2 linked regions of the Sporosarcina pasteurii genome follow. The protein of the gene in region 2 interacts with the protein of the main gene of each other region in a pairwise test. Links are inferred from orthologs where the notes say so. Each region holds a gene or a part of one and is shown on either strand. Other genes may lie near its edges.

Region 1 (4,534 bases), 780 kb from region 2 along the record:
GGATTTTCATACTGAATATTGAGCCCCGTTTTAATGCCTGGCCCAACGACTACCGGTTTTATATTAAAGTACTTCTGACACATTTGCTCAAGCGGAAACATTACCGGTGGGACAACGGATGAGATAATAATTCCATGAATATCCTCAAAACGTAGACCGACATGTGTAAACAACGATTTTACCTGCATTGCATATTCATCTTCCGTTTTATGTCTATACGTTTCCATACGCCAATGATATTTAAGTTCATTTCCCTCATAAACACCGAGGACAATATTCGTATTCCCTGTATCCATCACTAGTATCATATTCGATTCCTCGCTAACTTCGACATTTTCCCATATCATACCACACTTATGGAACGAAAAAGAACCGACTGCTTCAAAAAAGGAAACAGTCAGTTCTCTGGTCAATCACGCCCTCGTGTGATTGCGTTTGTTTGAATTGTGCAAGCAGATTACAATTCAAATTTTTATCATTTGTTGAATTAAATTAATCTCTACGCTCTTCCTGAATAGGGTTAGATGGCTTATCACCATCGAACTCTTTTGGTAGGTCACCAATGGACGGATCATTTGGTGCACCTGTTGAATCGGGCATAGTTTCTTTCTGATCAACTTCGGTAGACGAATCAATCACTTTCCCGTTTCCACCATTATTATCATAAGAACGTTCAGGTAATGTACCGTGATCTTTCAAATGATTAATTTGCTCCGCATCGAGCGTTTCAACTTCAAGTAATGTTGTTGCAATCAAGTCTAAAAGATCTCTTTTTTCCGTCAGAATTTCTTTTGTTCGGTCATACTGCTCTTTAATAATACGTTGCATTTCTTGGTCAATTTCATACGCTATAGACTCTGAATAGTTTTGTTCAGAACTAAAATCACGGCCAAGGAAAACTTCACCTTGAGACTGACCAAATTGCAATGGACCAAGTTTCTCACTCATTCCATATTCAGTTACCATTGAACGTGCAATTCCTGTTGCGCGTTGGAAGTCATTATGTGCACCTGTCGAAACTTCACCAAGTGCAATTTCTTCCGCAACACGTCCACCCAGTAAACCAGCAATCTTATCTAGAAGCTCCGGCTTCGTCATGAAGTAACGGTCTTCTTTCGGAAGCATAACCGCATAACCGCCGGCTTGCCCACGCGGAACAATCGTTACTTTATGGACGATGTCTGCTTCGTCAAGTGTAAGGCCGATAACTACGTGTCCCGCCTCATGGAAGGCAACGATATTTCGTTCCTTTTCTGATATGACCCGACTCGTTTTAGCTGGCCCCGCGATCACACGGTCTGTCGCCTCATCGATATCGGCCATATCAATCTTCACTTTATTTCGTCTTGCCGCAACTAACGCAGCCTCGTTTAATAAGTTTTCAAGGTCTGCACCTGAGAACCCAGGCGTACGTTGTGCAAGCGCTTTTAAGTTCACTGAATCATCTAACGGTTTGTTTCTCGCATGTACTTTTAATACTGCCTCTCTACCTCTTACATCTGGGCGACCAACAGTGATTTGACGGTCAAAACGTCCCGGACGTAAAAGTGCAGGGTCTAAAATATCTGGTCGGTTCGTAGCAGCTACGATAATAATGCCTTCGTTTTCACCAAAACCATCCATTTCAACAAGAAGTTGGTTAAGTGTTTGCTCACGCTCATCGTGTCCGCCACCAAGTCCTGCGCCACGTTGACGACCAACTGCGTCAATCTCGTCAATGAAAATAATACAAGGTGAATTCTTCTTCGCATTTTCAAAAAGGTCACGTACACGTGATGCCCCGACACCTACGAACATTTCAACAAAATCAGAACCTGAAATTGAGAAAAACGGTACACCCGCCTCACCTGCAACTGCACGTGCTAACAACGTCTTACCTGTTCCAGGAGGTCCTACGAGCAAAATCCCTTTAGGAATACGAGCACCGACTTCTATAAATTTACGTGGGTCTTTCAAAAAGTCAACGACCTCAACGAGTTCTTGTTTCTCTTCGTCTGCTCCCGCGACATCTTTAAAGCCAACCTTCTTCTTATCGTCCGTGTGGAGTTTCGCTTTACTCTTTCCGAAATTCATCACACGACCGCCGCCCCCGCCTTGCGCTTGGTTAAGCAAGAAGAAGAACAAGATAAATATAATGATGAAAGGGACAAGTCCAGTAAAGAACGATACCCATGCGCTTGTTTCTGGCGCTTTTAAAAACTCAACTTTAGTATTAGTCGACGAGGCAATATTACGAATATCTCCTAATAACGCTTCATCATTTTGTGGAATATTAGTGAGGAACTCTTCTCCCTCTTCATACCCCTTCATTTCACCTCTTACTACATAGACGAGCTGATCAGGCTGGAAGGTCGCATTCGTAACTTCTCCCTTTTCCAACGCAATAATAAACTCATTGTAAGTAAGTGGCTTCGTTTTTGGATTTGCACTGTTCAGCGAACCAAATATCCCCATAATTGCTAGGAAGATTAGTCCGTATAATAGAAAGTATCGAAGTATCCGATTCATCCCAAAGCCTCCCCATTTCAATCAATTACGCCTCTTTGTTATTGTTTCCTAAATTCGAATGTAGCTATCATACTGCATGCCCATTCAAAATTTGCGGAATCTGCCGGAGGCTTTACAATAATTCAGCAGTGTTCATTCAAGCCTTTTGCTGAATAAAAAACTAAGTTGCATTCAATATACAATTCCTTAAAATCATTACCTTCTTTTATAAGAAGTTAAACAGAAAACTATTGTAAATCTTATCATAGGTCTGATTCAATCTACAACGAAAATGCCTTATATTCATAACGTTTTTTATAAATAGATAGGGTTGCTAGAGCTCTTTTAAAAAGAATAAATCTCTTTCTTCAACACACCGATGTAAGGTAAATTTCTATACTTCTCTGCATAGTCTAGTCCATAACCTACTACGAATGCATCTGGAACATTAAAACCAATGTAGTCTGCTTCCAAATCCACTTTCCTGCCACTCGGCTTATCAAGAAGCGTAACAATTTTAATAGAGTTTGCCTTTCTATATTTCATCAAGTCAACAAGATAACTTAACGTCTTACCGCTATCAATAATGTCCTCAAGGATTAAAATATCTCTACCTTCTACGCTTGTGTTTAAATCTTTTATGATTTTCACTTCACCAGAGGAAACTGTTGCATTTCCATAACTAGATACGTCCATAAAATCCAATTCAATATGCGCATCTATTTTCTTAATTAGATCACTCATAAAAGGAAGTGCTCCTTTTAGCACACCAATTGCAAGCGGAAATTTATCTTGGTATTCCTCTGTGAGGATTGCACCAAGCTCGTTTACTTTTTCTTGGATTTCTTCCTCAGATATTAAAACTTCTTCAATGTCATTCGCAAGCATCAAAATTCCTCCTAAATTAATTGTTCCCTACAACAAATATGTATTTGCTATCGGCAGTTTGCTGCTTTGTAAATTTATTTCCATACCTTAAACTCGGTACGGCGCATACTTCTTCCTGTTTCGTTACAATAACAGGTAATTGGTCACGTAAAGTCCGACTCACTTTTTCATCAATAAACAACCTCGATAACCGTTTCGCTTGTGTCATCCCTTGCAATAAGATTCGATCCCCCTCTTTTCTCGGGCGAACCGACAGGGGTAACGATTCCTCTGGCAAATCGAAAAAAGTGACTTCTTTCGCGCTTAAAAGTATATCGTTATTCACATCTGATATTTTCTCCCAATACAACCATAAGTAATCATCCCAGTAGACCTTTTCTCCTCTTAGCAAAGGAATTTGTTGCGGTTGTACGGCATGTTTGGATCTTAATGTAAATTTATCGTATTCACGGAGAAAATGGAAACCATATGGTAGATCAATGGATACATTCCCATCTTGCGAATGGAGATGTTCCAGAAGTTGACGAATGAGGTCAGATTTATAAAATAAAGCACTATTTTCCTGATGATAAAGATAATCTAATAGTAGAGGAATCACCCGTCTTTGTAAAGCAGTTGGTATGCTTTGAAATGTCTTTACATTCATTGAAGGGAAGCCATCATGAGTAAATTCCACATGCAGTTCCACTTGCTCTTTTGCTAATTGTTGTAACAACGCTTCATCTTCTTGAAGTTCGTCTGTTAAAGGGACAATATTTTTAACGACAGATTTATTTTCGCGCACCATATAGGGGACTATATAACGCCTAAAACGATTCCGCATATAATCATCACTTTGATTGCTCGGGTCTTCATGATATGGGACTTCACGTTCTTTCACATATTGATAAATTTCGGCTTTATCTACGGATAAGAACGGACGGATGAGCGTGCCTATTGTAAACCTTCTTTTAATCGGCATACCTAATGGACTACTTCCTTTTGTCACTTGCATAAGAACTGTTTCAAGCTGATCTTCCGCATGATGTCCAGTCGCAAGATATTCATAACGGTGTTTGCGCATAACTTCATCAAAAAATTCATATCTACCCTCACGACAAACTGTTTGGACATTTCCGCCTGTTCGCTTTAAGATAGCTGGTACCGGAACGTTGCCGCC
Region 2 (6,242 bases):
TAATATTAAATTTCTCGCCAGCAATTTCATAAATTAACGTTTCTAAGTCCGTAATTCTTGCTGAAAGTTCCGTCCCTATTTTCGCTAATGCTTCCTTATCAGTTGCTACCCCAGTAGACTCCATTTTTCCTAGGATGAGTGCAAGCGGCAATTCCAACTCATGATATAGATCAAATTGTTCGTTCTCTTTAAGCTGTTCTTCAATTGTCGAGCGAAGATTCCAAACCGCCAGTGCTTTTCGCCCAGCATGTTCTGCAAGTACGTCGCTTTCTGGTAATGCTTTTCGAGCACCTTTTCCATAAACCGTTTCGTCTTGTTGCACATTCGTATAGCCAAATTGTTTGGCAATCGATGCGACATCTGACGATGAAGTTGATGGGTTAACAATATAAGACCCTAGAAGTAAATCAAAATCAATCCCATTTACTTCTACTCCATGGCGAGCTAGCGAGGCACGTGCAGCTTTGGAATCCGTACATAGCTTCTTTTTCGTATCATCTTTTAACCAAGCCTGAAATGAGTCAGATTTTTGGACAACTTCAAACGGCAAATACAGCGTCTTCGTATCGTCTGTAAGTGACACACCTTCGATATTCGCCCGCAAATAGTTTTCATCCATCATTTCTATATGAAGTGCCATTTCATTTGAAAGTTGACTGACATCTATCTCTGATACAGTTGTCACTTCAACATCTTCCTGCTTCTCCTCAATTGGATTTCCACCAAGCTTTTCAAGTAATGTATTGAATTTCAACTCTTGATAAATGTTAATGAGCTCGTCCATATTTGGACCGCTATAAGATAAATCATCGATTGAAATCGTAATTGGAGCATCTACAACAATCGTTGCTAAATCGCGACTCATAAAAGCCGTTTCTTTATTTTGTGTTAAATTTTCATTTAATCTTTTAGCCGTAATTTTATCGAGTGAAGCATAGATTTCCTCAATGGATCCATATTCCTTCAATAGTTTTAAGGCTGTCTTCTCACCAACTCCTGGAACCCCCGGAATATTGTCTGAAGAATCACCCATCAATCCTTTCATATCAATAATTTGGTGGGGTTGTATCCCATACTTTTCCATCACATGTTCTGGCGTATATTTTTCAGTATCGGTAATCCCTCTTCTAGTGATGAATACTGTTGTATGCTCCGTCGTCAATTGTGTTAAGTCTTTATCGCCAGAAATCACAACGACTTCAGCATCTTTTTTGTCCCCTTGATGACTTAATGTTCCAATAATGTCATCTGCCTCATATTGGTCAAGTTCATATTGGGGTATATTATACGCCTTCAACATTTTTCTTAAATAAGGGAATTGCTCGGAAAGTTCGGATGGTGTCTTTTGTCTACCACCTTTATATTCATCAAATGTTTTATGACGAAACGTTGTTTTACCAGCGTCCCAAGCAACGAGCATATGCGTTGGCTTTTCTTCTTCTAAAATATTTTGCAGCATCATTGTAAAACCATAAACTGCATTTGTATGAATGCCTTGATCGTTTGTTAATAACGGTAAGGCAAAAAACGCCCTATACGCGAGACTGTTTCCATCAAGCAGTACGATTTTCTTTTTTGTCAAAAATATTCCACTCCTCATTATCAGTCAATACACCACTCTAAGTGAAAGTAAAAACCGTCATCTTCTCTCCATTCTACCATGTACGATAGTGGAAATGAAAATGACGGCCTTGCCTTCAAGTTATTCGATATAGCCTGTTAAAATTTTTGCATACGGTGAATCCGCCGGAAGGATAATCATAGTATCTTCACCAATCGTCTTACTATACGATTGTAACGTTCGATATAATTGATAAAATTCCGGGTCTATAGAAAAAGCTTCGTTATAAATTTTTGCCGCTTCTGCTTCGCCTTCCGCATGGATAAGTGCTGCTTCCTTCTCTGCAGTGGCAAGCATTTCTTGTACTTCTCGATCTGTTTCCGCTTCAATTCGACGCTTATCCGCGTCTCCTTCTGATAAATACTTCTGTGCAATTGATTGTCTTTCGGAAACCATTCTCGTATAAATTGATTGTTCGTTTTCCTCAGGTAAGTCAATACGCTTGATCCGAACGTCTACCAATTCAATTCCAAAATTCCCTCTTTCCAGTAATTCGTTGACTCGTTCCGTAACACGATCATTTAAACTACCACGAGAAGAGTTTTCATCATTGACAACGTCTACATAATCGAGTTGACCGAGTTCTGTTCGGACGACAGAATAAATAAATTCATTCATACGCCCTTCTGCATTGACAATATTTCTGGCATTCGAAATCATTTTAACTGGATCATTAATTTTCCATACTGCATAATTATCAATAATAATTCTCTTTTTATCTTTTGTATTAATTTCTGATTCTGAAACATTATACGTCATTTGACTTTTGGGCAAGGTCATGACACTTTGAATAAACGGTATTTTCATGTTAAGCCCCGGCTTATCAACAATCCGTGTAATTTCCCCGAACTGACGAACGACACGATACTCATTTTCTTTGACGACAAAAACATTCGCCATAAGAATAACGAGCACTGCAAATACGGCAGTAAGACCAATTGTTAGCTTCACATATTTTTTAATCTGAACAGGACCGTTAAATTTAACTGTGTTATCAGGGTCATTCGGACTCTTTCTCCTTTGTTTTGCCCGTTGTTTTTCCATAAATTTTTCTTCTATACTTTTAAATGGATTTTTATCTTTAGTCATTTTGATCCTCCTTCTCTTCACTTTTTTCTAGTGGTGGTGGAGTTTGTAATTGACTTTGAAGTTGTTGTAAGGGTAAATATTTCACGGTTTCACCATTATCATTCATAATATAAATTTTTGCATTCGGTAGCACTTTTTCTAGCGTTTCAAGAACGAGACGTTGACGGGTAATATCTTTGTTTTTTTCATACTCCGCATGTAAGTCTTTAAAAAGCGCTACGTCCCCATGTGCTTGTTCTATTCGAGCAGTTTTTTGTCCTATTGCCCTCGATTTGATCGCATCCCGTTCTCCTGCTGCTTCGTTTTGCTTTTGATTTTCATATTTTTTTGCTTCATTAATTTTTGTGTTTTTAGTTTCTCTTGCATCCGTTACTGAGGTAAATGCAGCTCGTACGTCCGCATTCGGTAGCTCTACATCTTGTAGATTCACACCTTGAATAATGACACCGATATCATACTTATCCATTAAAGTAGCAAGTAAATCTCTTGTTTTTGCTTCAATCTCAGCTTTTCCATCTGTTAAAGCCGCATCGATTGTTGAACTACCAATGACCGAGCGAATTGAGGCAGAAGTTGCATCATGTAAAATCTCTTCCGGACTTTCTGAATGAAATAAAAACTTTTCTGGCTCTGTGATTTTCCATTGTACGACTAGATCAGTAAGGACGATATACTCGTCACCGGTAATCATTTTCGTCTCTTTGTCATAAGAAACAAGATCGCCACTTTCATCTTGCTTATAACCAAACTTAAGACTATATGTCTCCTTTGATAAAACTTCTACATGTTGAATCGGCCATGGTAACTTAAAATGTAAACCTGAATCGGTAACAATCGAATTCGCCTGACCGAATGTAATAACAACTGCTTGTTCCGATTCATCTACAGTGTACCAAGTAGTAAAACCAATTACGATAAGAATGAGCCCTGTTAGCGCCATTCCAATAATCGTTAATATACGTTTAACACTCATTACGCTTCTCCCCCTTAATTAACACCCATTCTTATACGGTTCATCATTCCAAAAGTTTCATATTTTTCTATAACTTATTATATCTAACTGTTTTAAAAACTTTTCAACTTGAACGCAACGTAAATTTCACTCTTTAAACGAAATAGGTTAATCCTAAAAAAAGAAGAGAAGATTTTACTTTCCTTCTTCTCTCCTTTCGTAAGAATCACGACATTGTATTCACTTATTCTTGCTTAATGGGTAATTTCACGTAAAAGGCCGTACCGACGGAAGGTTTACTATATACTTCAACTGAACCGTTATGTGCTTCTATCAGATGCTTGACGATTGCAAGTCCTAAACCAGTTCCACCAGATTCTCTACTTCTGGCTTGGTCTACCCGGTAGAATCGTTCAAACAACCTTGGTAATTGTGATGGCTCAATCCCAATCCCTTCGTCTTCTACTATGATAATAACTTGTTCGCTAGTTTTTTCGATGTATACTTTAACTTCTTTACCATCTTGGGAATACGCGAGCGCATTTGACAATAAATTTACAAGTACTTGTATAAGGCGGCCGGCATCTCCCTCTACAACAATTTCTGAAGATGGTTGAAAGATAATCTTCATTTTCTTCTCTTTTACTTTTACTGAAACAAGTTGTATCGCTTCTTCAATCACTTTATTTACATGAACATCGGTAAATTCTAACTTAAACTCGGCTCTTTCAACACCAGATAGTATGAGTAAATCGTCAATCAATGAATGTAATCGTTCACTTTCTTTATGAATTATTTCAAGAAAGTTCTTTCGGACTTCCCGATCTTCCATCGCTCCACTTAGTAATGTTTCGGCAAACCCTTTAATGGATGTTACAGGCGTCCTTAATTCATGGGAAACGTTTGCAACAAAATCTTTTCTAATCTCCTCCAAACGGATGAGTTCCGTTATATCATGAATCACAACTACGATTCCAAGCCAGTTCCCATGATTCCCAATTACTGGAGCACCATATACACTATAGGTGGCTGATTTCCCCTCAATCTCTATCGAAAATCGAGTTTCTTGCCCTTGTTCCGTCATAAAGACTTCCTCAATTAACTTTTCAATTTCAGTAGGTAATCCGATTGAATAAACCGTTCGACCAATCACCTCTTTATCTTCAAAGCCAAAAGTTTTTCTGAACATACCATTCACGAGGCTAACAGTCCCACCTCTTCCAAACATGAGTAAACCGCTGCCCATACTCTCAATAAGCGTTTTTAATCGGTCTTTTTCTACGATACGTTTCGTAGACATTTTCTCCATAGTCTCAGAAATTTCTTTGACTGCAATTGAAAGTTCGTCTTCATAAAAATGTAGATACGGATGATTCGCCCAATCGACCGTCTGCCCTTTTGAAATTTTAGTCACAACCGATGTAATATCATCCACTGGTTTCGCATAATTTAATAATAGCCTCATTGAAATGATCATCGAAAGAATAAAAGCAATGAAAAGAATAATGATTAAATACAGCATGTATTGATTGAATGTTGGGTTCTCTAAATTCTTATAAAACAATGGAAAAAACTGGCCTAGTACAATGCCTAGACCAGTTAAAAGCATTCCAATAAGAATCGCATATGCACCTACAAGACGGCTATATAACCCTTTCACTAGAAGTCACTCCTCAAATTTATATCCAATTCCCCTTACCGTTTTTATATAGATCGGCTTTCTAGTATTTTCTTCTATTTTATCCCTCAAATGACTTACATGCACATCTACAATCCGTGTATCACCTGCAAAATCATAGTTCCAAACAGCGCTCAACAGTGTATCACGCGAAAGAACTCTATTTTTATTACGGATAAAGTAAACAAGCAATTCGAACTCTTTTGGTGTGAACTCTAGTTTTTCTTCAGATAAGTACGCTTCATATTGCTCTAAGTATACCGTTATGGGACCTGAGGTTAGAACTTCTTCATGATTAATCGAATCCGTAACGGTCGTCGTTCTCCGTAATACGGCTTTAACGCGAGCCATGACTTCTCTAGGACTAAATGGTTTTGTCATATAGTCGTCAGCCCCAATTTCTAACCCCAATACTTTATCTAATTCTTCACTTTTTGCTGTAAGCATGATAATCGGAATATTAATATGACGTTTTCGTAACGTTTTACAAACTTCTATCCCATCTACTTTAGGAAGCATTAAATCTAATAAAATAAGATCCGGCTTTTCATCCTCAGCTTTGCGTATTGCTTCCTCGCCCTCAGTAGCTACTAATGTTTCATAACCTGCTTGCGTTAAGTTATAATCGAGCAATGTACGAATTGATTGCTCGTCATCCACAATTAGTATTTTGAGTTTATCAACAGACACCCACTATCCCTACCTTCAATCAATTATCTTTTCTTATTTGTATGACGTTTTAAAAATTATCTAACGCATCTGCTGTTAATCGATTAATCACTTTTGGTGGAGTGACTTTTATGTAGCCTGTTATCACCACTTCGCCTTCTTCATTACAAGCCTCGATTTGTATGACAATAGTATTTTCATTTTTTTGCACTTCAGATACTTCCATTAGAAAG

What was found. Proteins that work in one complex are often made in the same cells at the same time.
Region 1: the proteins of hflK (region 2) and ftsH interact in binary tests that used the Escherichia coli proteins (3 or more experiments, as listed by UniProt). The link is inferred for Sporosarcina pasteurii from one-to-one orthologs.

Annotation. Positions count from the first base shown.
Region 1 is NZ_CP160452.1:95,424-99,957, reverse strand. Bases 1-2,904 are described here. They hold ftsH (ATP-dependent zinc metalloprotease FtsH), read right to left. Parts: upstream 2,509-2,904; coding sequence 493-2,508; downstream 1-492. Other genes in these bases: hpt (hypoxanthine phosphoribosyltransferase), read right to left, coding at 2,833-2,904; AB1H92_RS00465 (type III pantothenate kinase), read right to left, coding at 1-308. In the rest of the region: more of hpt, read right to left, coding at 2,905-3,375; tRNA lysidine(34) synthetase TilS, read right to left, coding at 3,392-4,534. UniProt on the Escherichia coli protein: Acts as a processive, ATP-dependent zinc metallopeptidase for both cytoplasmic and membrane proteins. Plays a role in the quality control of integral membrane proteins.
Region 2 is NZ_CP160452.1:880,120-886,361, reverse strand. Bases 1,694-4,675 are described here. They hold hflK (FtsH protease activity modulator HflK), read right to left. Parts: upstream 3,684-4,675; coding sequence 2,703-3,683; downstream 1,694-2,702. Other genes in these bases: pnpS (two-component system histidine kinase PnpS), read right to left, coding at 3,907-4,675; hflC (protease modulator HflC), read right to left, coding at 1,703-2,710. In the rest of the region: polA (DNA polymerase I), read right to left, coding at 1-1,582; more of pnpS, read right to left, coding at 4,676-5,127; AB1H92_RS03990 (response regulator transcription factor), read right to left, coding at 5,329-6,030; AB1H92_RS03985 (MaoC/PaaZ C-terminal domain-containing protein), read right to left, coding at 6,080-6,242.